Regions from separate parts of the Paraburkholderia sp. BR10937 genome, predicted to be linked through region 1. Evidence: predicted binding sites of a transcription regulator. Region 1 holds the regulator's gene; the other holds the start of a gene.
What was found. The regulator LexA, encoded in region 1, represses DNA repair genes until DNA is damaged. The targets are predictions, from matches to a motif close to ACTGTATNNNNATACAGT.

Region 1 (15,540 bases):
GGTGACGATCATCGCGCAGCTCGCGAACGCGAGGCCCGCGAGCGCGATCACGGGCAGCGCGAGCAGCATGGAAGGAAAGCTCGCGTAGCCGAGCAGGCCCGCCACCACCATGATCGCCACGCCCGAGAGCACCGACTTGCTCGCGGCCCACATCACTTCGCCGAGCACGACGTCGCCGAGCGTGAGCGGCGTGTGCATGATCGCTTCCCACGTGCGCTGCACGTGCATGCGCGAGAACCCCGAGTACATCGACTCGAAGCTCGCCGACATCATCACCGAAGACGACACCGTACCCGCCGCGAGAAACGCGATGTACGAGACGCCGTCGACGTGCCCGACCATCAGCCCGAGCCCGAAGCCGAGACCGAAGAGATAGATCATCGGGTCGGCGAGATTGCCGAACATCGACGCGAGGGCGAGCTTGCGCCAGACCAGATAGTTGCGCCGCCACACGGCCATCCAGTGCGTGGCGTTCGAAGGCAGCGCGGCGCGCGGCTCGCGCACGCTCGCATGTTCGGGGCGCGAGGGCGTCGGGTTGTTGGTGCGTGTCTGCATGGTGTCCTTGGCGATTCGTACGCCGCCGTCGATCTTGCCGCCGTTAATCCTGCCGCAGTTAATCCTGCATCTCGCGGCCCGTGAGCCGCAGGAACACGTCTTCGAGATTCGCGGGCCGGTGCAGGTAGCGCAAATCGGAGCGATGACGCAGCTTCGCATGAACAGGCGCGGGGTCGTCCACATAGCAGAACAGCGTCTCGCCGCTGATCTCCGTGCGCTTCGCATCGCCCGCGAGTTCGTCGCGCAGCGCCACCGGGTCCGGTCCGTACACCTCGATCACATCGCAGCCGATCTCCGATTCGATCAGCGCTTTGGGTGCGCCCTCGGCGATCTTGCGGCCTTCCTCGATCACGCAGACGCGATTGCAAAGCCGTTCGGCCTCCTCCATGAAATGCGTAGTGAGGAGAATCGTCTTGCCGCGCGCGAGCAGCGAGCGCAGCCGCTCCCAGATCAGATGCCGCGCCTGCGGATCGAGGCCCGTGGTGGGCTCGTCCATCACGAGCACGTCGGGGTCGTTCACGAGCGCGCGCGCGAGCGTGAGACGCCGGCGCATGCCGCCTGAGAGTTCGCCCACGCGCGCGTCGGCCTTGCTTTCGAGGCGCGCGAATTCGAGCAGCGGCGCGACGAGGTCGCGCGTTTCGCGCGCGGACAAACCGAAGTAGCGGCCGAACACGAGCAGGTTCTCGCGCACGGTGAAGTCGGGGTCGAGATTGTCGAACTGCGGCACCACCCCCACGCGCTGGCGGGCGTGGCGCGCGCGCGCCGGCACCGGCTCGCCGCACAGGCTGATGCGACCCGCATCGGGCGAAACGATGCCGAGCAGCATGCGCAGCGTCGTGGTTTTCCCTGCGCCGTTCGGACCGAGCAGTCCGAAGCACTCGCCGGGAACGACGTCGAACGACAGGCCGTTGACGACCGTCCTGTCTCCGTAATGTTTGATGACCTGCTCGAATTCGATGGCGGGTGCGGGCATGGACCGGTTGAACGTGAGTCGAACGGGCATCGCGCGAGTCGCTCGACGTACCGAACGAAAAATCGCACGAAACAAGGCGGCCCATTTTAGTGCATTGCTGCGTGGCGGGTCGGGCATCGCTTACAAGCGTTTTGACGATGCACGAGGCAAATGCATGTCGCGGCAAGCATCCAGCACTGCGCAGGATCCGTACGCCGATCGGGACGCGTCTGGCGTTTTTAGATGCACACCTGGCGTTTTCCAGCCCTTGCGTGTGGATTTGCGGCGCACCATCATGAGAATCGCACAGCCTGCAAATCACGCGGGCGGGGAGAAGCGATCATGGCGAGCTATAAAAAGATTCTGCTCTGTTACGACGGCTCGCGCGAAGGCCGCAAGGCACTGCGTTGCGGCGCCGATCTTGCACTCGATCTGCAGGCTGAGACGCATTTGCTCTCGGTCGTCGACATGCGTTCGACGATTGCCCAGAGCGCCGGCCTGCTGACCGACGTGGCCTGCGGCCGCTTCGAGGAAACGGCGCGCGAGATTCTTCAGGAAGGCGTGGACTGGCTAACCGAGCGCGGCGTGCGTGCTCAGGGGCATTTCGCGTTCGGCCATCCGATCGACGAAATTGCGAATCTGGCGAACGAGCTGAATGCCGACCTCGTGGTGGTGGGTCACCGCTGCCGCACGGGACTCTCGCGCTGGTGGATGGGCGCGGGCAACACGCCGCTGCTCGACCGCGTATCGTGCAGCATTCTCGTGGCGTGTTCGTCGGCGGCTGAGGAAAAGCAGCAGCAAGCCGCCGCGTAGCGGATCAAGCGGGCCGGTTCGCACAGAACCGGCCTGTTTGCGCTTTCACTGCCGATCTGTCTCAGTTCGAGACGTTTCCTTCATTTAGCTCGACCGCCGAGAGCTTCCACGAGAAGAGCCCGTGACGCTGCAGGATGGCTGCGTAGTGCTCGCCCGTACTGCCGCGGTCCCACGTGAGCCCGAACTCATTGAGGCCGCGATAGCCGGCCGTGGTCACCGGCCGCGCCTCGGGTGCGGGGTTGCCGGATGCGGCCGGGGCCGGTGGCGCGTCGGAGGCGGGTGCCGATTGCGCCGGCTCTGCCGATTGCGTGGATGGCGCGCCGGATTCCGCTGGCGGCGGCGCGTGCGGCCGGTCGCCGGGCTTGCCCGTCGGCGGCATGCCATCGAGCAGGGCGGCCACGCCTTCCGGTGTGGCGTAGGCATCCACGAGCGGACTAATCAATGCCGCGCCAATCACGGCGCCGAGGATCAGCAACGGATTGCTGCTGTGCTGCCCCTCGACGCGCCGGTGCAGCATCTTGCCCACCTGCTGTTTCAGGCTCAGGCGCAGCGCAGGGTAATCGACGTACTCGTTGAGCGCGACGGCGTCACGCGCGTCGGCCGCTGCTTTCATGTGTTTCACCGCGATATAGGGCGACGCATAGGCGTAGCCGATCGCGGCAACGACCATTGCGACGGCAACCGTGATCGCAACGGGCTTTTTCCAGCCGTGGGTCTTACGCGGGGTAGAGAGAGATTCCGTCATCGGCAGAGAGCAAATCGTTCAAACACGGTGTTGACCGCAAACCTGGCCAAACGATCCCGCCCGTAACCTCTTCTCACATTTAAGCCGTGTTGCCGCTTACTTCGCGAGCGCCGCGGGCAGGTCGCTGTGCTGTTCTGCGATGCAGCGGTCGATCGCGCGGCATACCGCGTCGACCGTGCCGACGAGGATGAGCCGCGACGGACCCTGATAGACGCGCACGGGCGCACGACGCATGGGCTGTTCGGTATTGAGCGTGCTGTTGAGCGACACGCGCGCAAACGCGGGTTGAGCCGAGGGCAGCACGGGCAGGTCGGCCGTGCTGGCCGCCACCATCTCCGGCGAGTCTTCGAAAAGCGAGCCGCTCAGCGCGGCAGCCGAACCGCGCACTTCGCGGACCGCGCACGAGGCGATTCCACGGAGATGGCGAAGACGGCCGAATTGGCGGAAGGGCAGCAGGCGGGCAAGGCGTTCCATGACTCTCTCCAGGTAGTGCGCAGACGGTGCGTGCGCAAACTCTGCGCGAACTGCGCGCAAACTGCGCGCAGACGGATTGCTTAGAATTCGGTGGGGCGGATCAGGCCGACCGCGATGCCTTCGAGCGCGAATTCCGCGCTGCCGGCCTCGACAAAAATATTGTCGTAGTCGGGGTTCTCGGCGATCAGCTCGAGCCCGTTCGGACGGCGCTTCAGGCGCTTCACGGTGACGTCGTCGCCAAGGCGCGCCACGATGATCTGGCCGTCTTTCGCTTCGGCCTTCTTCTGCACGGCGAGCAGGTCGCCGTCGAGGATGCCGGCGTCGCGCATGGACAGGCCGCGCACCTTCAGGAGGTAGTCGGGGCGGCTCGAGAAGAGCGCCGGGTCGCACATGTAGTTCTGCGAGATGTGCTCCTGCGCGAGGATCGGGCTACCCGCCGCGACGCGGCCGACGAGCGGCAGCGAGAGCTGCATGATGCTCGGGTGCGGGAGCGTGAACTGGTGCGGCAGGTCGTCGGGCCCCGGCACGAGGCGGATGCCGCGCGAGGCGCCCGCAGCCAGTTCGATCACGCCCTTGCGCGCGAGCGCACGCAGATGCTCCTCCGCGGAGTTGGCCGAGCTGAAGCCGAGTTCCGCCGCGATCTCGGCGCGCGTGGGCGGGAAGCCCGTGCGCTCGATGGCCCGGCGAACCAGATCGAAAACCTGCTGCTGTCGTGCGGTGAGTTTGGTCATGGCGCCACTGTATGTTTGAACAGGTAACTGTATTTTTATACAGTACTCGTCACTTTTCAAGTGTTACTTGAAGTTCATCGACTGAGCGTTGCCATCAGGCCGTTTTCCCGTGTTTGCGCGGATGAAACCGCGTTCCAGCAGCGACTTCCTCTGTCCTTACCACTTTTGCGTATTAAAAAATGAGAAAACATCATTTTTAATAATGTAAGCGGATCGCTAGACTGGCCTCCATCGTTAGCTGCAACTCACCAATGAGCGCAAACGAGCACACACGAGAACGGAGAACAGATAGATGGGCACGACACATACGGGGCGCGCGGGCTGGCTGAAAACACTGGCGGCAAAACTGGTCATCGGCGTTGCGCCGCTCGTCGGGGTCACGGCGATGGCGGCCATGGCGCCCATCGCCGCTCACGCGGATACATCGCTGCTCAACGTCTCCTACGATCCGACGCGCGAGCTGTACCAGGACATCAACGAAGCCTTCATCAAGCAGTGGAAGGCGAAGACGGGCGAAACGCTCACCATCAAGCAGTCGCATGGCGGCTCGGGCGCACAGGCGCGCTCGGTGCTCGACGGCCTGCAGGCCGACGTCGTGACGCTCGCGCTGGCATGGGACATCGACGCGCTCGCCAACAAGGGCATCGTCGCGAAGGACTGGCAAAAGCGTCTGCCCGACAACGCCTCGCCGTACACGTCGACCATCGTGTTCCTCGTGCGCCAGGGCAACCCGAAGCACATCAAGGACTGGGACGATCTGACCAAACCGGGTGTCTCGATCGTCACGCCGAATCCGAAGACCTCGGGCGGCGCGCGCTGGAACTATCTCGCGGCGTGGGCGTACGAGCTGCACCAGCCGGGCGGCAACGAGCAGAAGGCGAAGGACTTCGTCACGAAGCTCTACAAGAATGCGGGCGTGCTCGACTCTGGCGCGCGAGGCGCGACGACGAGCTTCGTGCAGCGCGGCATCGGCGATGTGCTGATTGCATGGGAAAACGAAGCATTCCTCTCGCTCAAGGAGTTCGGCCCGGACAAGTTCGAGATCGTGGTGCCTTCGGTCAGCATTCTGGCTGAGCCGCCGGTTGCCGTGGTGGACAAGGTCGTCGACAAGAAGGGCACGCGCAAGGAGGCCGAGGCCTACCTGCAGTTCCTCTATAGCGAAGAGGGCCAGGAGATCGCTGCGAAGAACTTCTACCGTCCGCGTTCGGACAAGGTCCCGGCGGCGCTCACGGCAAAGTTTCCGAAGCTCAAGCTCTACACGGTCGACGACACCTTTGGCGGCTGGCCCAACGCGCAGAAGACGCATTTCGCGGATGGCGGCGTGTTCGATTCGATCTATCAGCCGCAGTAAAGCTGTCAAGCAGTCAAGCAGTCAAGCAGTCAAGCGGTCCGCATAACGACGTGACCGCATAACAACGAAGCGCGCCTACGGGCGCGCTTTTCGGCGCGAATCTGCACCGCACGAATCGCGCAACCCATGTCTGGACGATGAGCATGACAACGTTTCGATTGCGCAAACCCAGTGCGCTGCCTGGCTTCGGTTTGACGCTCGGCATCACGGTGGCCTATCTGAGCCTCGTGGTGCTCATTCCGCTTGCCGCCACCTTTCTCAAGACGGCGACACTCGACTGGAGCCAGTTCGTGCGCGCCGTGTGGTCGCCGCGCGTGATCGCGTCGTACCGGCTCACGTTCAGCGCCGCGCTCGGCGGTGCGCTGATCAATGCGGTATTCGGCTTCCTGCTCGCGTGGGTGCTCGTGCGCTATACGTTTCCGTTCAAACGGGTGATCGATGCGCTCGTCGATCTGCCGTTCGCGCTCCCGACTTCCGTGGCGGGCATTTCGCTCGCCGCCGTGTATGCGGGCAATGGCTGGATCGGCCAGTTTCTGCAGCCGCTCGGTCTGAAGATCGCCTTCACGCCGCTCGGCGTGCTCGTGGCGCTCACGTTCATCGGCTTGCCGTTCGTTGTACGCACGGTGCAGCCGGTGCTCGAGGACTTCGAACGCGAACAGGAAGAGGCCGCTGCGTGCCTCGGCGCCTCGCGCTGGCTCACGTTCCGCCGTGTCGTGCTGCCCGCGGTGCTGCCGGCGCTCCTGACCGGTTTCGCGCTCGCGTTCGCGCGTGCGCTCGGCGAGTACGGCTCGGTCATCTTCATCGCCGGTAATGTGCCGATGAAGTCGGAGATCACATCGCTCCTCATCATCACGAAGCTCGAACAATACGACTATGCGGGTGCAACCGCGCTCGCCGTGATGATGCTCTGCGTGTCGTTCGTCATGCTGCTGCTCATCAATTCGCTGCAGTGGTATTTGCAACGCCGCACGAGCCGGGGTGTTACGGCCGGCAGCGCGCCGAATGCCGCGGTGGGCGCAACCGTCGCGGGAGGTGCGCAATGAGCACGCTGCCGCAGCAACGAAGCACGCGCCGGCCGGACCCGGTCACCGAATCACCGTGGGTACGCTGGCTCCTGACTGGCATCGCGCTCGCGTTTCTCGCGCTGTTTCTCGTGGTGCCGCTCGTCGCTGTGTTCTGGCAGGCGCTGTCGAAGGGCATCGGCTTCTACTTCACGTCGCTCGTCGATCCCGACGCGCTCTCCGCGATCAAGCTCACGCTCATCACCGCGGCGATCGCGGTGCCGTTGAATCTCGCCTTCGGCCTCGCGGCTTCGTGGGCAATCGCGAAGTTCGAGTTTCGCGGCAAGGCGCTGCTCACCACGCTGATCGACCTGCCGTTTTCAGTTTCGCCCGTGATTTCAGGTCTCATCTACGTGCTGCTATTCGGCGCACAGGGTTGGCTCGGGCCGTGGCTCGAAGACCACAACGTGCAGATCATCTTCGCGGTGCCGGGCATCGTGCTCGCCACGATCTTCGTGACGTTCCCGTTCGTCGCGCGTGAGCTGATTCCGCTGATGCAGGCGCAGGGCAACGACGAAGAAGAGGCCGCGCATGTGCTGGGCGCCTCGGGCTGGCAGATGTTCCGCCGCGTGACGCTGCCCAATATTCGCTGGGGCTTGCTGTACGGCGTGATTCTCTGCAACGCGCGCGCCATGGGCGAGTTCGGCGCGGTGTCGGTGGTGTCGGGCCACATTCGCGGCCAGACCGACACGATGCCGCTGCACGTCGAGATTCTTTACAACGAGTACAACTTCGCGGCGGCGTTTGCCGTGGCGTCGTTGCTCGCGTTGCTCGCGCTCGTCACGCTCGGCCTGAAGCTGCTCGCGGAGCGCCGCCTTTCGGCGGAACTGCGCGGCGCGGACGAGGTTCCCGCCTACGCCGGCCCGCAACCTGCGGCCGTGCAACATGTTTCACAACACGCAGCGCCTCGCGCCGTGCGCCAACCGATTCAAGTAGGGGAGCAGTAAACATGGGCATCACCGTCAGCAATCTGCACAAGCGCTTCGGCGACTTTACCGCCCTCGACAACGTCTCGCTCGACTTTCCGCCGGGCGAACTGGTTGCGCTGCTCGGACCTTCCGGTTGTGGCAAGACCACGCTCCTGCGCGTGATCGCAGGCCTCGAATACGCCGACGCGGGCCAGGTCGTGCTGCAAGGCCAGGACGTGGGCGAGGTGGGCGCGCGCGAGCGTCAGGTGGGCTTCGTGTTCCAGCATTACGCGCTGTTCCGCCACATGACGGTATTCGAGAACGTGGCGTTCGGCCTGCGCGTGAAGCCGCGCAGCGAGCGGCCCTCGGAGGCCGTGATTCGCGAGAAGGTGCATGAACTGCTCAAGCTCGTGCAGCTCGACTGGCTCGCCCAGCGCTATCCGTCCGAGTTGTCGGGCGGCCAGCGTCAGCGCATCGCGCTTGCGCGCGCGCTCGCCGTCGAGCCGAAGGTGCTGCTGCTCGACGAACCGTTCGGCGCGCTCGACGCCAAGGTGCGCAAGGAGTTGCGCTCGTGGCTGCGGCGCCTGCACGACGACCTGCACATCTCGACGATCTTCGTTACCCACGACCAGGAGGAGGCGCTCGAGGTGGCCGATCGCATCGTCGTGATGAATCATGGGCACGTGGAGCAGGTGGGCAGCCCGCAGGACGTCTATGATCATCCGCAGACGGCCTTCGTCTACGAATTCCTCGGCGCCGCGAACCGGCTGCGCGGCAGCGTCGATGCACGCGGTTTCGTCGCCGAGGGCGCGGCGCAGCCGATCTCGGTGCACGCGGGCTTCGAAGGCCCGGCGCTTGCCTACGTACGGCCGCACGACCTCGTGCTGCACCGCGAATCGAGCGATCATCGCGACGGCATCGTGGTCGACGTGCGCCGCGTGGTGACGCTGGGCGGTTCGGTGCGCGTGGAGCTGGAAAGCCGCACGGGCGGCGCGCTCGAGGCCGAGCTCGACCGCGAGTCCTGGCGCGCGCTGGGGCTTTCGGTGGGCGAGGGCGTCACGGCCGTGCCGCGCGGGCTTCGCGTATTTCCGGCGCAATGAGCGCTGTAAAAAGCGGCCCAGCAAGGGTTACAGTGCTCACATCGACAAAAACGAATAATCGGTCAGCAGTCCCGGAGAGAAGACCATGAATTTTCAGCAGTTGCGTTTCGTACGCGAAGCCGTGCGGCAGAACATGAACCTGACCGAAGTGGCGAACGTGCTGTATACGTCGCAATCTGGCGTCTCCAAGCAGATCAAGGATCTCGAAGACGAGCTCGGCGTGGACATTTTCATTCGCCGCGGCAAGCGACTGACCGGCCTCACGGAGCCGGGCAAGGCCGTGCATCAGCTGATCGAGCGCATGCTGCTCGACGCCGAGAACCTGCGCCGCGTGGCGCGCCAGTTCGCCGACCAGGACAGCGGCCACCTCGTGGTCGCGACGACGCACACGCAGGCGCGTTACGCGTTGCCCAAGGTCGTGCACCAGTTCCGCGAAGTGTTTCCGAAGGTCCACCTCGCGCTGCGCCAGGGCAATCCGCAGCAGATCGCGCAGATGATCATCAACGGCGAGGCCGACCTCGGCATCTCGACTGAGGCGCTCGACCGCTTCCCCGATATCGTCACGTTTCCGTGCTACTCGTGGCATCACGTGGTGGTCGTGCCGAAGACGCATCCGCTCGTGGGCCGCGAAAATCTCACGCTCGAAGACGTGGCCGAGTATCCGGTCATCACCTACGACCAGGACTTCACGGGCCGCTCGCATATCGACCAGGCGTTCGCGAAGGCGAGCGTGGTGCCCGACGTGGTGCTGACCGCCATCGACGCGGACGTGATCAAGACCTACGTCGAACTCGGCATGGGCGTGGGCATCGTCGCGGCGATGGCCTACGACCCGAAGCGCGACAGCGAACTCGTCGCGCTCGACACGGAGCATCTCTTCGACGCGAGCACGACCCGGGTGGGCCTGCGCAAGGGCGCGTTCCTGCGCCAGTACGCGTACCGGCTCATCGAAATGTTCGCGCCGCAGCTGACCGAGCAGCAGATCGCGAGCCAGCTGCGCGAGGCAACCTGAAAAGCGCGCTGATTTTCTCGGCGGGCGGCGGATCGCTTAAAATCGCCGCCATGAATACTTCCACTTCCTCTTCCGCGGCGGCGCCCAGCGCGCTGCCGCGCATCGCCGTGCTCGCCACCGGCGGCACGATTGCGGGCTCTGCTGCAGACGCCGCGAACACCGCCGGCTACCAGGCCGGCGTGATCGGCGTCGCGCAACTGCTCGCAGCGGTGCCGGGCCTCGACGCCATCGCGCAGATCCAAGCCGAGCAGATCGCGAGCATCGACAGCAAGGACATGTCGCTTGCGCTGTGGACCACGCTCGCGCAGCGCGTGAACGAACTGCTGGCCAGCGACGAAGTCGACGGCGTGGTGATCACGCACGGCACCGATACGCTCGAAGAAACCGCGTACCTGCTGCATCTCACGGTGAAGAGCGCGAAGCCATGTATTTTGACGGCGGCCATGCGGCCCGCCACGGCGCTTTCCGCCGACGGCCCGCTCAACCTGCTCAATGCCGTCACGCTCGCGGCGAGCGAGGCGGCGGCCGGGCAGGGCGTGCTGGTGGCGTTCAATAACCGCATTCATTGCGCACGCGACGTCGCGAAGGTCAGCACCTACGCGGTGGATGCGTTCCAGTCGCCGGAAATCGGCGCGCTGGGCTGGGTGCAGGATGGCCGCGTCGAATTCCAGCGCCGCGCGCTGCGCCCGCATACGGTCGATGCGCCGTTTGCGGCGTCGGCGCAATGGCCCCAGGTCGAGATCGTGACGAGCTACGCGGGCGTGTCGCGCGCGGCGGTCGAAGCCCTCGTCGCCGCCGGTGTGGATGGGCTCGTCGTGGCGGGCACGGGCAACGGCTCGATTCACGGCGCATTGCAGCAGTCGCTCGCCGAGGCGGCCGCCAAGGGCGTGGCCGTCGTGCGCGCCTCGCGCGTCGGCTCGGGTCATGTGATGCACAACGGCGCGGCCAAGGACGATACGCTCGGTTTCGTGTCGTCGGGCACGCTCAGCCCGTACAAGGCGCGTGTGCTGCTGCTGCTCGCGCTGGCAGCGGGCACGACCGACAAGGCGGGACTGCAGGACGCGTTCGACACGTACTGAGGCTGGCCGCGCACAAGGAAGAACGGGCCTGGCGGATCGCTCCGCCAGGCCCGTTGCGTTTCTGGCCGTGCCCGCGTGCTGGCGCGCTTACTGCAGAGGCGGAATCACGAGCACCTGACCCGGATAGATCTTGTCCGGGCTCTTGAGCATCGGCGTGTTCGCCTCGAAGATCGCATCGTTCTTCGCGCCGCTGCCGTAGTACTTCTCGGCGATCTTCCAGAGGTTGTCGCCGGCAACGACCGTGTGGTGCTGCGCTTCGGGTGCAGGGTTCGTCACGGTCATCTGGTCGTCGACCTTGTCGACGTTCTGCACGTTGCCGGCTGCGACGAGGATCTTCTCCTTCGTCGGCTGGTCGGCGGCGTTGCCGGTGACCGTCACCGTGTGCGAGACGCCGTCGTAGGTCACGCCGAGGTTGTCGGCGTCGAGGCCCTGCGAGCGGATATAGGCCGCGATCGCGTCGCCGGCCTTCTGGTTCAGTTCGGCGAGATTCGCGGCGGGGTCTGCCGGTGCGGCGGCGGGTTCCGCGGCGGCGGCCGGCGCTGCAGCCGTGCCGAACAGCTTTTCGCCTGCTTCCTTGATGAAATTGATAATGCCCATCGATCACACTCCTCACGTGCTGGAAATGACTGGGTGGTCACGCGTCGGGTCTACCTTGACCCGTCTGCGTGACAGCCGGATGAAAGCACAATTCTAGAAACGCAGCCGCGAAGGCGTCCATCGGGGCAGCGTCAAAGAGTGTGAAATCGGGGAGAGAAAAGAGAGGGTAAAGAAAAACGGGCATCCGACACGCGGACACCCGATGACGACGTCTGACCGACCAAGGCTTCCCCGTCGTCACCGGGCGCCGCTTTCGGACCCCACTGGCCGCCCTCAGCCCAGAGCGGCACCGATTTGCCTCGCGGCGGTTGCCGCCGCCGCGAAGCGCCCCACGGGAGGCTCGTGCGCTTCAGTCGTTGCGCGCGAGCCGGTATGCGTGATCCGGTTCTGCGGGCGGTCCGCGCGTTGCGTCGCGCGAACCGCCGTCCTGCTACCTGCTACGGCAAAAACTCAAGCCGCCTTCACTTGCGTTTGCGGCTCGGCGATCTCGAAGTTCGCCATGATCTCGAGCGCACGGATCATGGCCGAGTGGTCCCATGCCTTGCCGCCGTTCGCGGCGCACACGCTGAAGAGCTGCTGCGCGCTCGCGGTATGCGGCAGCGCGATGCCCAGCTTGCGCGCGCCGTCGATCGCGAGGTTCAGGTCCTTCTGGTGCAGCTCGATGCGGAAGCCCGGATTGAAGGTGCGCCTGGTCATGCGCTCGCCGTGCACTTCGAGAATGCGCGACGAAGCGAAGCCGCCCATCAGGGCCTTGCGCACGCGCTCGGGGTCCGCACCCGAACGTGCCGCGAACAGCAGCGCTTCGGCCACGGCCTCGATGTTCAGCGCGACGATGATCTGGTTCGCCACCTTGCAGGTCTGGCCCGCGCCGTTGTCGCCGATGAGCGAAATGTTCTTGCCCATCAGTTCGAACAGCGGCTTGGCAAGATCGAACGACTTCTGCGGGCCGCCCACCATGATCGTGAGCGTGGCTTCGCGTGCGCCGACTTCGCCGCCCGAGACCGGCGCGTCGAGATAGTCGCAGCCGAGTGCGTTGATCTGTTTGGCGAACTGCTGCGTTTCGAGCGGCGAGATCGAGCTCATGTCGATCACGAGCTTGCCGGCCGAGAGACCCTTGGCGACGCCGTCGTCGGCGAACAGGACGTTGGCGACATCAGGCGTGTCCGGCACCATCAAGATGACGATGTCCGAGACCTTCGCGACAGCCGTCGAATCGGCGACGACTTCGGTTTGCGTGCGCAGGTCGTCGGGCACCGGGTACTTGCCGTTCACGGCGAGCGTGTGGCCGCCCTTGATGAGGTTGCGCGCCATGTGCGCGCCCATGATGCCGAGTCCGATAAAGCCAATCTTTGCCATCTTGTGTCTCCGTTAAAGCGAATGCGTGAATGTGCGTAGTTGCGTCCGATTGCGGGCTCAGGCGAGCTCGGCGGTGCGCTGCTTCGCGCTGCGCAGCCAGCCGAGGCCTTCGACGGTCGTCGTGCGCGGCTTGTACTCGCAGCCGATGTGGCCTTCGTAGCCGAGCGAGTCGAGCAGATCGAACAGGAACGGGTAGTTGATTTCGCCGGTGCCGGGTTCGTTGCGGCCAGGATTGTCGGCGAGCTGGATGTGCGCGATCTTCGCGAAGTGCTTCTTGATCGTCGCGGCGAGTTCGCCTTCCATGCGCTGCATGTGATAGATGTCGTACTGCAGGAACAGGTTGTCCGAGCCGGTCTTTTCGATCACGTCGAGCGCTTCGGCCGAGCGGTTCAGCGCGAAACCGGGGATGTCGTACGCATTGCACGGCTCGACCAGCAGGCGGATGCCTTCGCGTTTGAGCTCACCCGCGGCGTAGCGCAGGTTCTCGACGATGGTGGCGCGTGCCGTGTCGCGATCGACGCCGGCCGTCGGAATGCCGACGAGACAGTTCAGTTGCGGCACCTTGAGCGCCTTCGCGTATTCGATCGCGCGGCCCACGCCTTCCTTGAACTCGCCGCGGCGCTCGGGCAGGCAGGCAATGCCGCGCTCGCCCGCTTCCCAGTTGCCGGCGGGCAGGTTGTGGAGGACGAGCTTGAGCCCGTTGACCTCGAGGCGCTCGGCCAGTTCGGCGGCCTTGTACGGATACGGGAACAGGAACTCCACGGCGTCGAAGCCCGCTTGTGCGGCCGCTGCGAAGCGATCGAGGAAGGGCACTTCGTTGAACAGCATGGTGAGGTTCGCGGCGAATTTTGGCATGGTGCTGGGTCTCGCTGGTCGGTCAGTAAAAGAAGTCAGGCAGCGCGCCGATGCCTTGCGCGCTGCCCGTGATGCGGGCTCGAATACGCTCAGTCGAGGGCATTCATCGCGCTGATGGCAGTCGGCGCGTGCTCGGGCTTTTCGGCCAGTTCCTCGAACTCGTTGATGGCGTCGATTTCGGTGCCCATCGAGATGTTGGTCACGCGCTCGAGAATCACTTCGACGACGACCGGCACGCTGTGCTCGGCGGCGAGCGCCTGGGCCTCTTTAAGCGCCGGGGCGATCTCTTCGGGCTTGAACACGCGCAGCGCCTTGCAGCCGAGGCCTTCGGCGACCGTCACGTGATCGACGCCATAGCCGTTCACTTCAGGCGCGTTGATGTTCTCGAACGCGAGCTGCACGCAGAAGTCCATGTCGAACGCGCGCTGCGCCTGGCGGATCAGGCCGAGATACGAGTTATTCACGACGACGTGCACGTACGGCAGCTTGAACTGCGCGCCCACGGCCAGCTCTTCGACCATGAACTGGAAGTCGTAGTCGCCCGAGAGCGCCACGATGGGACGCGTCGGATCGGCTGCGCGCACGCCGAGCGCCGCGGGAATCGTCCAGCCGAGCGGGCCCGCCTGGCCGCAGTTGATCCAGTTGCGCGCCTTGTACACGTGCAGGAACTGCGCGCCGGCGATCTGCGAAAGGCCGATGGTGCTCACGTAGCAGGTGTCGCGGCCAAACGCCTTGTTCATCTCTTCGTACACGCGTTGCGGCTTGATCGGCGTGTTCTCGAAGTGCGTCTTGCGAAGCATCGTGCGCTTGCGCTCCTGGCAGTCGGCCACCCACGCGCTGCGATCCTTCAGCTTGCCCGCGGCCTTCCATTCCCTGGCGATTTCGACGAACAGTTCGAGTGCGGCCTTCGCGTCCGAGACAATGCCGAGATCCGGGCCGAACACGCGGCCGATCTGCGTCGGTTCGATATCGACGTGCACGAACTTGCGACCCTTCGTGTACACCTCGACGCTGCCCGTATGGCGGTTCGCCCAGCGGTTGCCGATGCCGAGCACGAAGTCGGAGGCGAGCATCGTGGCGTTGCCGTAGCGATGCGAGGTCTGCAGGCCGACCATGCCGGCCATGAGCGGATGGTCGTCGGCAATCGCGCCCCACGACATGAGCGTCGGGATCACGGGCACGCCCACGGTTTCGGCGAACTGCACGAGCAGGTCTTCGGCTGCCGCGTTGAGCACGCCGCCGCCCGAGACGATCAGCGGCTTGTCGCTCGCGTTGAGCAGTTCGAGCGCGGCTTCGATCTGCTTGCGCGTCGCTTTCGGCTTGTAGACCGGCAGCGGCTCATACGTGTCGATGTCGAATTCGATTTCGGCGAGCTGCACGTCGATCGGCAGATCGACCAGCACCGGACCCGGACGGCCCGAGCGCATCAGATGGAACGCCTGCTGGAACACGCGCGGCACGAGCGCCGGCTCGCGAACGGTCACCGCCCACTTGGTGACGGGCTTGGCGATCGACTCGATGTCGACGGCCTGGAAGTCTTCCTTGTAGAGGCGGGCGCGCGGCGCCTGGCCCGTGATCGCGAGGATCGGAATCGAATCGGCCTGGGCCGAGTAGAGGCCCGTGATCATGTCGGTGCCCGCGGGGCCCGAGGTGCCGATACACACGCCGATGTTGCCCGGCGTGGCGCGCGTATAGCCTTCGGCCATGTGCGAGGCGCCTTCGACGTGGCGGGCCAGCACGTGCGTGATGCCGCCGGCCTTTTTCATCGCCGAATAGAACGGATTAATGGCTGCGCCCGGCACGCCGAAAGCGGTGTCGATGCCTTCTTTTTCGAGCACCAGAACGGCGGCGTCGACGGCTCTCATTTTGGCCATGATTGTCTCCTGAATGTCTCGTATGCGAGGAATGGCGATGCGTTGAGGCCCACTTTAGGGGCGCAGGAAAGGTTTGA
Region 2 (15,540 bases), on a different contig from region 1:
CGCACGCCGGGCTGCGCGAAGCGGTCGTCCAGCAGGTGCACGACGCCGCGATCGTGCTCGGTGCGGATCACGCGCCCGGCGGCCTGCACGACCTTGCGCAGGCCAGGGATCAGGTAGGTGTAGTCGAAGCCGTCGCCGTAGAGCGTATCCATGCGTGCGCGCATCGCCTCGTTCACGGCATTCACCTGCGGCATGCCGAGCGTCGCGATGAACGTGCCGATGAGGCGCGTGCCCGGCAGATCGATACCTTCGCCGAACGCGCCGCCCAGCACGGCGAAACCGATGCCGCAGCCGCCTTCCACGAAGCGCGCGAAGAAGGCCTGCTGGCCCGCCTCGTCCATGGTGCGCGACTGGAGCCAGATCGCCACGTCCGGGTGGCGCGCCGCAAACGCATCGGCGGCTTGCCGAAGATAGTCGTAGCTGCTGAAAAAACACAGATAGTTGCCGGGGCGTTCGGCAAATTGCGCGGCCACGCGCCCAACCAGCGCTTCGAGCGAACGTTCGCGGTCCTTGTAACGCGTCGAGATATGGCGGGCGATGTGGACGTCGAGCTGCTCGGCGCGAAACGGCGTGTCGATGTCGATGCTCACCGTGTTGGCGGGCAGGCCGAGCATGTCGCTGTAGTAATGCGTGGGCGAGAGCGTCGCTGAAAAGAGCGTGATGCTGTGCGCCGTGGCGATGCGCGTTCGCAAGGCATCGGCCGGCACGATGTTGCGGATCGCGAGCGTGGAACGCGGGCGGCGCGCGTTCTGCTGCGCCAGCGGCGTGACGTCGAAGAGCGAATGCGTATCGAAGCGTTCGGCAATGCGCGTGAAGTGCAGGGCGTCGAAATAGAAGCGCTCGAGTTCGGGGTCACGCACGAGCGCGGGTTCGGCGAGCTGGTCGCCGATCGCCCCGATCACGTCGCCGAGCGCGGCAACGAGGCCCTCGGGCAAGGTGTCGCTCGCGCGCCAGGCGCCCGGCTGGACGGCGTTCTGTGCGTTCCAGTGTTTCTGCAGGCGCGCGAGTGCGCGCTTGAGCGGTGCGCTCGCGGCGCGGCGCACGGTGTCGACGCGCGTTTGCACGAGTTCCGCCGAATACATCGCGCGGGCGCGCTCGGGGAGGTTGTGGGCTTCGTCCACGAGCACGCTCGCGCGCCACTGGGTGTGCGCGGCGAGCATGAACAGCATGGCGCTCGCGTCGAACCAGTAGTTGTAGTCGCCGACGATCACGTCGCTCCAGCGCGCGAGTTCCTGCCCAAGGTAGTAGGGGCACACGGCATGCTCGCTCGCCACCTCGCGCAGTGCCGCGCGATCGAGCCGCGCGCGTTCGAGCGCCGCGGCACGCGCGGCCGGCAGACGGTCGTAGAAGCCGCGCGCGAGTGGGCACGATTCGCCATGACATGCCGCTTCGGGATGCTCGCAAGACTTCTCGCGCGCAACGAGTTCGAGCACGCGCACGGGCACCTTCGGTCGTTGTGCATCGTCTTGCTCACTTGTCAGTGTGGCGAGCGCATCGAGTGCCAACTGACGCCCGGAGCTTTTCGCGCTCAGAAACACGACCTTGTCGATCGCTGCGCGCGGGCACGCCTTCAACTGCGGAAAGAGCGTGCCGATGGTCTTGCCGATACCGGTGGGCGCCTGTGCGAGCAGACAGCGTCCCTGTGTCGCCGCGCGCCAGACCGCTTCGGCAAGATCGCGCTGGCCGTGCCGAAACTGCGGATGCGGCAGGCGCAGCGCGGCGAGCGCGGCGTCGCGCGCGGCGCGGTGGGCGCTTTCCTGCTCGGCCCATGCGACGAATCGGCGGCATTGCGTTTCGAACGCGGCGCGCAATTCCGGCGCGCTCGCATGCTCGACGAGCGCCGTCTCGCGGCCCGAACCGATGTCATAGTAGACGAGCGCGAGTTCGAGCGCGTCGAGGCCGAGCTTGTCGCACAGGAGCGCGCCGTAGACACGCAACTGCGCCCAGTGCAGCGCGCGCTGATTCTCGCGCATCGCATCGAGGTCGCCGCGATAGGTCTTGAATTCTTCGAGCCTGCGCCGCGCGGGATCGTAGCCGTCGGCGCGGCCGCGCACGGTGAGTGATTCGAACGTGCCGGAAAGCGCGATCTCGGTCTCGTAGCCGGGCGGGCGGCGCGCGGCGATGGCCGCGTGGCCGGCGCGGCCGTCGCTGGCGTCGGGCGAGGGCGTGAAGCGCAAGTCGAGGTCGCCGCGCTTCGCGGTGAACTCGCACAGCGTGCGCACGGCGACGGTGTAGCTCATGGCTCGCGCGGCGCCTGGGCGACGCTGTCGTTGCCTTCATCGGCTTCGTTTGCTGCGTCGGGCAGGTGGGGCCAGCGCACCTGCAACACGGAAACCGGTATGCCGTGCTGCACGCAATAGGCAAGCCAACGGCGCTGGTTGTCCTGCAAACGGTCGCCGGGGCCTTTCACCTCGATCAGTTCGTAGCGCCGCTCGTGCGGCCAGAAGCGCACGAGATCGGGCAGCCCCGAACGGTTGGCAACGGGTTCGCGCAGCAGCCGCTCGAACCACAGGCGCAGATGGGCGGCGGGGAAGCAGTCGAGGGCGAGCGCGAGCAGTTCGTCGCTCAATGCGGGCCAGGCGACGAACGGTGACTGGGTGCCGGATTTTTCCGCGTAGCGCCGCAGAATCGAGTCGCGGTAGGCGTGCGTTTCGAGTTCGGCGAGACAGGCTTCGAACTGCGAAGCACGGCGTGCGACGAAGTCGGCGGCGTGCAGGTCGGCAGGGCCGCGCTGGAACGGGTGGAAGAACGCACCCGGCAGCGGCGCGAACAGCGCGGGCCAGCAGAGCAGGCCGAAGAGCGCGTTGATCAGCGTGTTCTCGACATAGAACACGGGCGCTTGCGGCGTGGCGAGCGCGATGCGGGCGGCTTCCTCGACGCGCAGTGCGCCAGGTGCCGCGGGCAGCGCGAGTTCGAGCTGCGCGAACCCCGGCCCGGCGCTCGTCTTCGACTTCGCCCGCGTGCGCGCGAGACGCCCGAGCGTGCGTGCCGCGCGCTGCGCTTCCTCCTCGTTTGCGGGCGCATCGGCAATGGTCTGCGCGAGCGCCAGCGCTTCCTCGCGGCGGTTCAGTTGTTCGAGCACGCGTACGCGGCGGTAGCGCGATTCAGGATGACCGCAGTCGAGATAAGCGCGCCACGCGAGTTCGGGTTCGCCCGCGCGCTCGGCGGCGAGCCCCGCGGCGTGACGCAGCTTGTCGTGGCGAGCGCGCAGCCAAGCGTTCGCTTGCGTTCGCGGGGCCAGCGCGTCTAGTGCTACGAGTGTTGCGGTGATGGCGCCGGCAGGGTCGAAGTCCCCGGTCTCGGCGCCGCTCTCGAGTCCGTCGCGGCAATCGCGCAGCGCCAGATACGCGTCGATGTCCTCGCGGCGCTGGAACGCACGCGAGGCACGATCGAAGGGCACGTTTTCGTAGCGAAAGACGCCGAGGTCGGCGAGCACGAATTCCGACCAGTCCTGATGCAGGTTGCCGAAGAACATGAGGCGCAGGCGCTCGCAGAGCGGGGCGCTCGCGAACCGCAGCACGGTGTCGGGCGAGGCCGGGAACCACGCATGCCAGTCGCGCGGCTCGCGCGCGGCGGCATAGTGCGCATGGAGCGCCGCGAGCGTTGCCGCGCGCGTGGCGCGCGCTTCGAGCGCGATGCCGAGGCGCGGGGCGAGCGCCTGCAACTCCGCTTTCGTGACCAGCGCGGCGAGCGCGTCGAGATCGAGCGCGGGTGCGCCGTCGAGCCAGCCCGCCGCGACGAGCGGTGCCGCCGCCGCGCGCGGGCAGCCGATCTCGTCGTACGCGAGACGGCTTGCGCGGAAATGGGGTCCCTTGCGCATCAGCATGCGCACGAAGAGCGCGCGCGACGCCTGCGGCATCTGGGCGAAATCGTCGGCGAAGCGGCGCTCGGCGTCGTCGAACAGGTCGGCGCAGCGCGCGTCGAGCCACGCTAGCGCACGCTCGAAGTTGGCGAGGTAGTAGAACGGATCGGGAGAGTCGGGAAGCACGCGCGGCACTGTACGGATATACAGCAGCGATGATAGCAGGGTCGCACGTGGGCGCGAGCGCCGTCAGGGATTCGCCGCCCCGTACGCTACAATTGCCGCAGCCTGAAAATCGGATGAGCGATGAACAAACGTAACGCATGCTTAGCCGGCCTCGCGGCCGCCGTCACCCTGCTCGCGGGATGCGCGGCGCAGTACCGCAACACCAGCGCCTGCGAAGAGGCGATGCGTAATCGCCTTGCCGAAACGACGCTCGGCGACCTCAAAGTCACGCATAGCGCGACGACGTATCGTGGCGCGCGCGTGGTGATCGAAGGGCGCCTCGAGAACGGCGCGGCGTCGGCCGCCGTGGCAGCATCGGCGCCGTCTGCCTCGGCGGTTTCGGCCGCATCGGCGGCGTCGTCCACCGCGGCGCAGGGCGCCAACGAGGCGACCACGGTTACGGCGCCGACGGTGCAGGCGGCAGCGCTGCCCGGCACGATTTCGGTGCCCACCGCTCCGGTCGCCCAGGGCGGCGCGGCGGAGGGCAAGCCGACTACGCCGGTCGCGCTGCTGGCCGCAAAGCTCGGCTTCAAGAAGGCCGTGGTCACGCCGGCGGCTGCGGAGTGCACCTTCAACGAGTCGGGCCTCGCGACGTTCCGCTGGCTCGCGCCGCCGAAGCTCGCGAAGACCACGCCCGACCCGAACGCCGCGAACGACTGAAACGAACGCACGCTGCTCGCCGTGGCGCGGCTGCGGCGGCCCCCGTCGTTGGCGCAATCCGCGCTCATGAAGGCCTCGCATGAGGCCTTCGTCGTTTGTGACTGATGAGACGTAGGCGGCCGCCGGCGCGCTCAGAACGCGAAGAATGGTCCGCTGCCTGCAGGCGTGGCCTGCGACGCGATCGCCGTGAACACACGCCTTCCGAAGAAGAACGGCAGTCCCCAGCCGAACGCGCGACCGTTGTAGCCAGCGAGATTGCTGAAGGCCCAGTTGCCGGTGGCAAGCAGCGTCGTCGCGACCGCGAAGGTCACGGGAGCGCCCACGCCGTCGATGCCGGCTATCGTCGCGCCGAGGCTGACAGGCGAACTCGGGCAATACCAGAAGCCGCAGCGCGTCATCGTCGGGCTGTTGAAGTACAGCGCGTTCGAGCCCGTGTCGAGATAGCTCAGCGAGTAGACGGTGCCGTCCGATGTCGTCGTCTTCACATAGCCGGTGCCCGAGTTCGCGCGCAGTACGGTTGCGCTGCCGAGCGCGTTGTTCGCCTGCGTGCCGATGCCGAAGATCATCGACCCGCTCAGCCCGGACGCGCCGCTGTCGGCCAGCGCCGGCAAGTCGATGATCACGCCGTTGTTGTCGGTGGCGAAGCCCGCCACCGGGTTGCTGACCTGTTGCGCAAGCGGTTGCGTGCTCGCCGTGCAGCCGCTCGCGGGGCACGCGTAGTACCACGGCGTGACTGCCGCCCTGACGCAGGACACGCCGCAATCGGCGCTGAACGGCCCTACGCCGAGGATGCCGTTCGAGCGCAGCGTGGCGGCGCTGTTCATCGCGAGGCCGCTGCCGACGCAGCCGGCCGGCGCCGCGGCGGGCACGGCCGGGTCGGCGATCACCTGGATCGGCAGCGCGGCGGCGATTTCACCCGCGAGCTTCACGTCGGCGCTGCGCACCGCGCCCCACGTGTAGCCCGTGCCGAACACGGCGCATTCGCCGGCGATGTCGGCCCCCGCGCCGGCTGGCACGGCGGGCAGCGCGAAGCCCGCCGGCAGCGCCGAAGCGAGCAGGCGCAGGCCCTGCGAGCCGGTATCGACCTGGACGTGGTCGACGCTCGCGCAGTCCGCGGTGCCCGGCACGCAGACCGTGACGCTCGTCATCAGCATGTTGCGCGTCGAGGTGGGCGTCGGGCCGACCGTGACGGCCACGACATTGGGCGTGGTCGATTGCGGCACCGTGCCGTTCGTGCCGCCCGTGCCGGTGGTCGACGGCGCGCTTGCGACACGCGGGACGCTGGCGGGTGCCGTGGCGCCGGTGGTCGCGTACGCTGGTCCGGCATCGCCGCCACCGCAAGCCGTGAGCGCGGCGCAAAGCGGGAAGAGCGCGAGGAGGGCTTGGGGGGCGAGGCGCCGAAGGCGGGCTTTCATTGGAGATCTCCGACGCTCACGCCAGCGGGCAGTGCGGCCGGCAGCCACGCGCGCCCCACGTAGGCGCGCATGTGGCCGCCCGTCTCGACCACGACCTGAGTGCCGTCCACGCGCGCAGCGTGCAGGCCGTTGAGGCCCGTGGCGTGAAGCGCCGCGGCGGCGCTGCGCCAGTCGGCTGCGTAACGGCCCAGCAGCGCCTCCACGTTGGGCTGAGCCGGCCCCTGCCACGTGTACGCGAAGACCGTCCCGGTCGCGCTGCCTAGATACGCGTTGATGGTCGTGCCGTTGTCGTCGACGTAGCTGACGACGCGGCCGGCGCCGCCACCGACGCTGCGTTGGGTGGCGCCGGCCGGTACGGCTGCGGCGTCGCCGAGCGCGGCGCGGGCCGGCGCGGCGGCGAAGCCGAGGCAACTGAGCGCGCAGGCGAAGGCTGCGGCGCGGCCCGCCTGGGTGAGGCTGCAAGTTTTCATGACGCTCTCCGGTCCTGCTTTTTACGAATCTCTTTTTTGAGATTTCGAGATGAAATTAGCACCAGGGTCGTTCTTGCGAACGTCCCAGACTGGGAGGGCGGCACAGCGCAAAGCAGCGTTTTGGCGTGGGGCGGAGTTAACGCATTGATCCAAAAGGTAATTGGTGGATTTTCAGCCGGATTTCCGCGCCGGATCGAATGTGGATGAATGTTACGGCGCGGTCGGTTTGGAATGCCGCGACCGCGGTTCGGCGCGCGTCGCCGCGGCGGATACCGGGCGTGGATCGCGTGCCACCCCGTGGTTTTTGCACAGCGGGCCGCCGGACCGGTAAAATGTTTGGTTGATCCACGGAAACTGGCCGTGGCGTAGCCGAAGGGATTACCCGAACATGAGTGATTTTCATCAACGTCTTGCCGCACGCGCACTCGCGCTTCTGATGGCGGGCGGGCTGGTCGCCGGCTGCAGCTCGCCGACGCCGGGCAAGATCGATTACCGTAGTGACGCCAAGGCGAAGCAGTCCTCGCTCGCTGTGCCGCCGAACATGCTCGACGAAGCGTCCGACCAGCGCTCGCTCGCGCCGCAGGGCGGCGAAACCTCGCTGTCTTCCCTCAAGCAGACCCAGGCCGCCGCGCCGCAGTCCGACGAGGCCCAGGTGGTTCCGCAGGTGCCGGGCATGCATATCCAGCGTGACGGCACGGAGAGCTGGCTCGTCATCGACAGCCGCACGCCCGACCAGGTCTGGGCGCAAGTGCGCCGCTTCTGGCAGGAACAGGGCTTCCTGCTCGTGGTCGACCAGCGCGACAAGGGCGTGATGGAAACGGACTGGAACGAAACCCATCCGAAGATCAGCGACGGTCTCATTCGCAATACGCTCTCGTGGGCCACGGGCAACTCGTACGTGACCGCCGAGCGCAACAAGTACCGCACGCGCCTCGAAACGTCGCCAACCGGCGGCACCTATGTGTTCATCAGCCAGAAGGGTCTGAGCGAACAACTCTCGGGCACCAACAACGACACCAGCAAGTGGGTGCCGAAGCCCAACGATCCCGCGCTCGAAGCCGAATACCTCAAGCGCCTCATGATGACGCTCGCGAACGCGAAGCCGGGTGTGCCCGACGCGCAGGTCGCGGCCGAAGCCGACGCCAAGGCCAACAGCAAGGGCACCGACGCGAAGTCGAAGGCTCCGGACGCCGCTGCGGCCGCCATGGCCGCGCAGAACGTCGCAGCCGTGGGCCAGCAATCGGGCAGCGGCTCGTCGAACGCGCAGGGCACGTCGGGCCAGTACACCTCGTCGGAGCTCACGCTCGGCGAGCCGTACGACCGCGCGTGGGTGCGCGTAGGCATCGCGCTCGATCGCGCCAACTTCACCGTGGACGATCGCGACCGCACGAAGGGCATCTACTACGTGCGCTATGTCGATCCGAAGGACCACAGCTCGGACGAACAGGGCTTCTGGAACCAGATCTTCCACGGCCGCAAGGAAAAGATCGCGAAGCAGTACAAGCTCAACGTGCGCGCCGTGACGGATAACCAGACGCGCGTCGCGATCGTGGACGACAGCGGCCAGATCGACTCGTCGCGTCCGGCGCAGGAGATAATGAGCCTCGTGGTCGACGAACTGCACTAAGCACTGCGCCGCACGCTTGAGCCAGCGTTGTCTGGCTCAAGCCGCAAAAGAAAAACCCGCCTGCGCATCGCCGCGCAGGCGGGTTTTTCATGCCCGCGTGCGAGCCGTACTCAGTGCGGAATCATCCAGGTGAGCACGTTCTGCTGCAGCCACACGAGGATGCCGAGCAACACCGTCAACAGGATCGAGTGCTTGAACGTCTTCGCGAACACAATGCCTTCCTGCCCCTTGAGGTCCGTAGTGGCGACGCCCGTCGCGATGTTCTGCGGCGAGATCATCTTGCCCATGACGCCGCCCGACGAGTTGGTCGCCGCCATCAGGATGGGGTTGAGGTTGAGCTGTTTCGCGGCCACCACCTGCAGGTTGCCGAACAACGCATTGCCCGAGGTGTCGCTGCCCGAGAGGAACACCGCGACCCAGCCGAGGAAGGCCGAAACGAGCGGGAAGAACGCGCCGACCGAAGACACCGCAAGACCCAGCGTATAGGTGAGCCCCGAGTAGTTCATGAGGAACGCGAGCCCGACGATGGTCGCGACCGTGAGGATGGCGATGCGCGTCTGCACCCAGGTATCGACGATCGCGACGCCGAAATCGGCGGGCTTCAGGCGCACGACGAACGCGGTGATGATCGCCGCGACGAGAATCGCCGTGCCGGTGGCGAGCGGCTGGAAGTCCCAGATCGCGCCATAGGGCGTGCCGTAAAGCGTGATGTACACGGCCTTGTCGAGGCCCGGCCACGGCACTTTCACCCCGCCGATCGTGAAGACCTTCGCGACGGTCCAGATGATCACGACGGCCGCGACGATGATCCACGGATACCAGCCCTGCGCGCCCGTCACGGCGCCGCGCGCTTCCTTCGCGCGATCGACCTTGATGGCAAAGCGCGGATCGGGCGCGGGCTTCCACACGCGCAGGAACAGGATGGTGAGGATCAGGGAGACGAGCGACGAAAGCACGTCGGTGAGGCTGTAGTTGATGAAGTTGGCGGTGACGAACTGCGTGAGGGCGAAGCTGCCGCCCGAGACGAGCAGCACCGGCCAGATGCGCAGCATGCCGCCCACGCCCGCGTAGATCGCGATGACGTAGAACGGCAGCAGCAACGCGAAGAACGGCAACTGGCGGCCGACCATCTGGCCGAGCAGATCGGCGGGCAGGTGCGTGACCGCGCCGAGCACGGTGATCGGCACGCCGAGCGCGCCGAACGCGACAGGCGCCGTGTTGAAGATGAGCGTGAAGGTCAGGGCTTCGAGCGTCGGGAAGCCGAGCATGATGAGCAGCGAACTCGTGATGGCGATAGGCGTGCCGAAGCCGGAAATCCCTTCGAACAACGCGCCGAACGAGAAGCCGACCACGACGAGCACGATGCGCCGGTCGTTGGGCAGATTGTCGAGCAGCCACATGCGAAAGGCCGCGAAGCGGCCCGAGCGCAGCGCGATGTTGTAGAGCAGAATCGCCGTGACGACGATCCACATCACCGGCCAGAGCGCGAACACCACGCCCGCGAGCACCGAGCTGATCGCGAGATTGACCGGAAACTGCCAGCCGGCGATCGCGACGATCAGACCGACTACGAGCCCCGCGAGCGAGGCTTGCCATGCGGGCCGCCGCGCCCAGCCGAGCAGGGCGAGCACGGTGAGAATCGGCAGCACGGCGATCAGAAACGAAAAGAGCAGCGAATTGCCGATAGGGGTCAACAGCTGGTGGAACATCACGTCTCCTTTATGCTGGTTCGTTATCGGCGCAGCAGTGCGGCAGCATGCGCCGGGGCGCGTCGTCGGCTGTGGAGTTCAGTGCGCGGCCAAGCGGCCGAGTTAAGGCGGTACTTCAATCCCCCGCAAGCCCACTTGGAGGATAGAAAACGACGCGGGAGCGTCAAGGAGGGAAAGTACGGTCCGGCACTGTTTTGCGGCGCATTTGGCGGCGTGGCGCACAGCGTGAGCGTCAGTGATGCCAGTGCCCACCGCCGCCGCCCCAGTAGCCGAAGCCGAACGAGACGGCAGGCGCGCCCCAGCCCCAGCCATACGCGGGGTAAGGGTAGTACGCGGGATACGCGGCGGGATAAGCGGGATAGGCCGGCCACGCAGGCACCGCGATCGCAACGGGCGGCGAGGGATAGAGCGGTCCTGGATACTGTGAGTCGGGCACGGCGGCAGGAGCCGGGTTCGGCGCCGTTTGCGCGACCGCGGTTTCCTGCTGGGTGGCCGCGACGGGCACGGTGCCGTAGTAGTAGGGCGGGTAGCCGTAGGGGGCGTAGTAGTAGCAGCCGGAAAGCGCGGGGAGCGCGCTCGCGGCGGCGATCACGAGCACAGACGGACGTTTCATGGCGGGCTCCGCGAGTGGCGAACGGCCGCGCAGGATAAACGCCATCAGGCCCGGGCCGTCTGATTCGTTCGAGCTTACGCCGTGCGAGCACGCTTTGCGCGATGCGTCGTTAACCGAATATTTCGCGCAGTGCTGCGGCTGCGGCGCCAGCGACCCAAGCAAACGCGGCGCAGCCCGTGAGGGTCTGCGCCGCGCATCCTTCCCTGATGCACGCCTCGGATGGCGTGTTGCCTGTCGTGTCGTTTCTGTTCTGTGCCGTCGCTTCGATCGTGCAGCCAGTTGTGCAGCCGCATCGTCGATTCGTACTGGCGCTAGTGCCTGTTTGCTACTTACTTGCCAACCTGATTGCCGATCACGCCACCCACCGCCGCGCCGCCCACGGTGGAGAGCGCATTGCCGCCAATTGCCGCGCCGGCCACGCCACCCACGCCCGCGCCAATCACCGTATCGCGGTCGCGTCTCGACATGTTGTCGCAAGCGCCAAGACTGCCCAGCACGGCGACGAGTGTCGCCACCGTGAGTAGCGTGCGTGCACGTTTGAACGTATGCATTTTTCGACTCCCCACGCATGATGCGTTCGAGTGTGCGGTGCGGCGTGCGCTGGCACGCACGCTGCGCCTTCGATACCCTCATCCTAGCCACGCGACCCGTATCCGGGTGTGTGCGCTTGTCAGAGAGTTGTGGGAGTCGTTAGAAAATGTTTCGGCGGACGACGAGCGCCCGCCGGGGCGAAGTGAGCCCTGAGTCGGCCCGAAGTCAGCGCTTACTGGCGCTGATAGATTTCGGCGCCTTGCTTGATGAACTCGACCGCCTTCACTTCCATGCCCTTCTTGAGGGCCTCGTCGTCGCTCACGCCTTGCTTCGCCGCGAAGTCGCGCACGTCCTGGGTGATCTTCATCGAGCAGAAGTGCGGGCCGCACATCGAGCAGAAGTGCGCGACCTTGGCCGAGTCCTTGGGCAGCGTTTCGTCGTGGAACTCGCGCGCCTTGTCCGGATCGAGGCCGAGGTTGAACTGGTCTTCCCAGCGGAACTCGAAGCGCGCCTTCGATAATGCGTTGTCGCGCACCTGCGCGCCCGGATGACCCTTCGCGAGATCGGCCGCATGCGCCGCGAGTTTGTACGTGATGATGCCTTCCTTCACGTCGTCCTTGTTCGGCAGGCCCAGGTGTTCCTTCGGCGTGACGTAGCAGAGCATGGCCGTGCCGAACCAGCCGATCATCGCGGCGCCAATGCCGGACGTGATGTGGTCGTAGCCCGGCGCGATGTCGGTGGTGAGCGGCCCGAGCGTGTAAAAGGGCGCTTCCTTGCACCAGTCGAGCTGGAGATCCATGTTCTCCTTGATGAGCTGCATCGGCACGTGGCCCGGGCCTTCGATCATTACCTGCACGTCGTGCTTCCACGCGATCTGCGTGAGCTCGCCGAGCGTCTTCAGTTCGCCGAGCTGCGCTTCGTCATTGGCGTCGTAGATCGAGCCGGGGCGCAGGCCGTCGCCGAGCGAGAAGCTCACGTCGTAGGCCTTCATGATTTCGCAGATCTCTTCGAAATGCTCATAAATGAAGGATTCCTTGTGATGTGCGAGACACCACTTGGCCATGATCGACCCGCCGCGCGAGACGATGCCCGTCATGCGGTTCGCGGTGAGCGGCACGTATTGCAGACGCACGCCCGCGTGAATCGTGAAGTAGTCCACGCCTTGCTCGGCCTGTTCGATGAGCGTGTCGCGGAACATTTCCCACGTAAGGTCTTCGGCCTTGCCATTGACCTTTTCGAGCGCCTGGTAGATCGGCACCGTGCCGATCGGCACCGGCGAGTTGCGGATGATCCACTCGCGCGTTTCGTGAATGTGCTTGCCGGTCGAGAGGTCCATGACCGTGTCGCCGCCCCAGCGGATCGCCCACGTCATCTTGTCGACCTCTTCGCCGATCGACGAGGTGACCGCCGAATTGCCGATGTTCGCGTTGATCTTCACGAGGAAGTTGCGGCCGATGATCATCGGCTCGCTTTCCGGGTGATTGATGTTCGCGGGAATGATCGCGCGGCCGCGGGCGATTTCGTCGCGCACGAACTCGGGCGTGATTTCCTTGAGAGCGTTCTCGCCGAAGGCGGCTGCGCCGAACGCCTGGCCCGGATGCTGGCGGCCCATCATCGCCGCGAGCTTCGCGCCGTTCGGGCCGCTCGCCTTGAGGCTTTCCAGATACTCGGCGCGGCGCTGGTTCTCGCGAATCGCGATGTATTCCATCTCGGGCGTGATGATGCCCTGACGCGCGTAGTGCATCTGCGTGACGTTCTTGCCGGCCTTCGCGCGGCGCGGCGTGCGGTGCAGGCCGGGGAAGCGCAGTTCGGCCGTCGCGGGGTCGGCGGCGCGTTCGCGGCCGTATTCGGACGAGAGGCCCGGCAGCGCTTCGGTGTCGCCGCGCTTCTCGATCCAGCCCTGGCGCAGCGCAGGCAGGCCCTCGCGAATGTCGATCTTCGCTTCAGGGTCGGTGTACGGGCCCGAGGTGTCGTAGACGTAGATCGGCGGATTTTTCTCGCCGCCGAAGCCCGTGGGCGTATCCGCCTGCGTGATCTCGCGCATCGGCACGCGGATATCGGGCTGCGAACCGGTCACGTAGACCTTGCGGGAATTGGGCAGCGGCGCGATCGCGGCTTCGTCGACGTGCGCGTTGGCGGAAATGAACTTCGGATTCGCGTTCATGCGTCTCTCTCTCCATGCAAAGCAAAGTGGGAACAGCGGCTTAGCAGGAGACGAGACGGAACGTGGACGGACTTCGCTGTGATGAGGTGAGGCGCTGAGCGATGTTGCGAAGTCCGGACGCTTCCCTGCGCTGGCATTATCCAGATCAGGTTCAAAGGGTATTTCTCACCCGCGAAATACGCTGCACGACTTTCGTTCGATGCGGCGCATGACGCAGGACCCCCGCGTAAGCAAGGCCAAACGATACACCGCGCTGCGACGATCTGGCAAGTGCCATCTCGCGCGCGATGTGCCAGGCGCGGTGTGGCGCGGTGCTTCGTGCCGGCGGAACTTACAGCGTGAAATCCTGTGAGGCTTCCGGCTGAAACAGGATGCGTTCGATCTTCAGCGTTTCGACCGCGCCGCCCGGCGTCGTGAAGCGCACGGCGTTGCCGCGCTTCGCGCCGAGGAGCGCGAGACCCGCGGGCGAGAACACGTTCAGGCGCCCGGCGTCGACGTTCGCCTGATGCGGATAGACGACGGTGTATGTGAGGGAGGCGCCGTTGCGCTCATCGACGAGCGTGACCTGCGAGTTCATCGTCACGACGTTGGCGGCCATGTCGCGCGCCTCCACGATCACGGCGTGTTCGAGCAGCTCGTCGAGCATGGCCTGGCGCGCGGGGGCGGCGCCGGGTTCGGCGGCGCATCTTTCGAGGCGGGCAACATCGAGTTCGGTGAAGTAACGGATTTTCTTCGACATGGCAGTTTTCCTTGCGATCCAGAAAAGATTCGAGGTAACGGCGAGGGCCGGCGGGCGAAATCGCGCAATCGGGCGCGGGCCGCAGCAGGGCGTAACGGGGCGTAACGGGGCGTAACGGATCGGCCCGGAGCCCGACCGAACGGCTCCGATGGATTGGGGGAGACGGGTTCAGTGCGGGCGCCGGGCGGCGCAGAGCGGGGCGGAAAGGGGCGGCTGGGTGCGCGCTCGGGTGTCGAGAAGCCACGGCGCCGTTCGCTCGCGCATTGCGCGTGCACGCGCTGGCGCACCACGCAAACGGCGCGGCGGCAAGGCGAATACGGGACGCGAAACGAGCGAAAGCATGGCGAGCGGCGTGTATGAAATCCAGTTAATGAAAGTTAAACGAAAGGTTGTGTCATGCTAGCACGATCCAACCGGCGTGGCGTGACGCGGTCAGCGAACGTCGATATGGTGCGCGATCGACTGTCATGGCTTGCGCCGCTCCCATTGTGACGCGCACGCAACGAATCGCCGCGCATAAAGCATCCTGAAAGCATCCGCAACGCCCGGCGTTGTTGCATAATGCGCTTCGCCCGTCCCGGGTGTCCTTCGTACTCCGTCTTTTTTCGCGTTCTTGCGCATCTGCACCATGCCGTCGAGCTTCACCCGTCCCGCCACTTTGCTGCCGGGGCGCCCGCGGTCCTGCCTTTCACCTGCCGCGGTGAAATGACGATGCCTCCCCGTTTGCCTTTCCACGTGAACACTCAATCTTTATTCGCCGGGGCCCGGCAGGTTGCAGCCGCGCTATGGCGTTTCGTGCGCGCCGTACGGCTCCCGCAATCGCGCACCGGACGCGTCGCGCTCTCGCTCGCCGTCGTCTACTTCGTCTGGGGCTCGACGTATCTCGGCGTGAAAGTCGCGCTCGATTCGTTCCCGCCGCTGCTACTTTCCGGCTTGCGCAATCTGCTCGCCGGCATCGGCCTGTTCGTCTTCGCCATGCGCCGGCGGCCCGTCATGCCAACGCTGCTCGAAGTGCGCAACGCGGGCGTGGTGGGCACGCTGCTCGTGGGCCTGTCGAGCGGCATGCTCGCCTACGGCATGCGTACCGTGGGCACCGGCAAGGCGGCCGTGATGGTCGCCACGGTGCCGCTCTTCGCGACCATGATCTCGGCGATCACCGGGCGGCGCGTGGCGAAAGGCGAATGGGCCGCGGTCGCGCTCGGCCTCGTCGGCATTGCCGTCCTGAGCCACGGCGGCGCCGCGTCCGGCTCGGCGGGCGGCAGCCTCGCGATTCTGTGCGGCGCGCTCTTCTGGGCAATCGGCGCGCATCTGGCGGGCAAGCTTACGTTGCCGACCGATCTCTTCCTCGCGACGGCGCTGCAGATCGGCCTCGGCGGCGCCATTTCGACGGCGGTCGCGTGGATCAGCGGCGAACGCATGGGCGAGCTGCATTTCCTGCCGCTCGTGGCGTTCCTCTACCTGCTTTTCATCGGCACGATGGCCGCCTATGTCGCGTATGGCTATCTGATCCGCCATACCAGCCCGCTCGTCGCGAGTAGCTGCATGTACGTGAATCCCGTCGTGGCCGTCGCGCTCGGCGCGCTGC

Region 2: AB4Y44_RS21730 (VRR-NUC domain-containing protein) is a predicted target of LexA. The motif match lies at 3,996-4,013, and genes of this name have one in related genera.

Annotation. Positions count from the first base shown of each region.
Region 1 is NZ_JBFRCL010000027.1:71,639-87,178, reverse strand. It holds gene AB4Y44_RS22640 (ABC transporter permease) at 1-555, opposite strand, end outside; gene nodI (nodulation factor ABC transporter ATP-binding protein NodI) at 614-1,528, opposite strand; gene AB4Y44_RS22630 (universal stress protein) at 1,850-2,320, shown strand; gene AB4Y44_RS22625 (DUF2939 domain-containing protein) at 2,382-3,065, opposite strand; gene AB4Y44_RS22620 (hypothetical protein) at 3,162-3,539, opposite strand; gene lexA (transcriptional repressor LexA) at 3,620-4,270, opposite strand; gene AB4Y44_RS22610 (sulfate ABC transporter substrate-binding protein) at 4,563-5,621, shown strand; gene cysT (sulfate ABC transporter permease subunit CysT) at 5,765-6,664, shown strand; gene cysW (sulfate ABC transporter permease subunit CysW) at 6,661-7,629, shown strand; gene AB4Y44_RS22595 (sulfate/molybdate ABC transporter ATP-binding protein) at 7,632-8,690, shown strand; gene AB4Y44_RS22590 (CysB family HTH-type transcriptional regulator) at 8,776-9,702, shown strand; gene AB4Y44_RS22585 (asparaginase) at 9,753-10,781, shown strand; gene lysM (peptidoglycan-binding protein LysM) at 10,869-11,378, opposite strand; gene AB4Y44_RS22575 (2-hydroxy-3-oxopropionate reductase) at 11,829-12,734, opposite strand; gene hyi (hydroxypyruvate isomerase) at 12,792-13,589, opposite strand; gene gcl (glyoxylate carboligase) at 13,679-15,463, opposite strand.
Region 2 is NZ_JBFRCL010000026.1:17,102-32,641, forward strand. It holds gene AB4Y44_RS21725 (ATP-dependent DNA helicase) at 1-2,240, opposite strand, end outside; gene AB4Y44_RS21730 (VRR-NUC domain-containing protein) at 2,237-3,988, opposite strand; gene AB4Y44_RS21735 (hypothetical protein) at 4,109-4,687, shown strand; gene AB4Y44_RS21740 (DUF3443 family protein) at 4,819-6,102, opposite strand; gene AB4Y44_RS21745 (DUF2844 domain-containing protein) at 6,099-6,572, opposite strand; gene bamC (outer membrane protein assembly factor BamC) at 6,961-8,199, shown strand; gene AB4Y44_RS21755 (L-lactate permease) at 8,310-9,908, opposite strand; gene AB4Y44_RS21760 (hypothetical protein) at 10,141-10,521, opposite strand; gene AB4Y44_RS21765 (glycine zipper 2TM domain-containing protein) at 10,851-11,072, opposite strand; gene thiC (phosphomethylpyrimidine synthase ThiC) at 11,285-13,216, opposite strand; TPP riboswitch at 13,321-13,450, opposite strand; gene AB4Y44_RS21775 (GreA/GreB family elongation factor) at 13,548-13,955, opposite strand; gene AB4Y44_RS21780 (EamA family transporter) at 14,751-15,540, shown strand, end outside.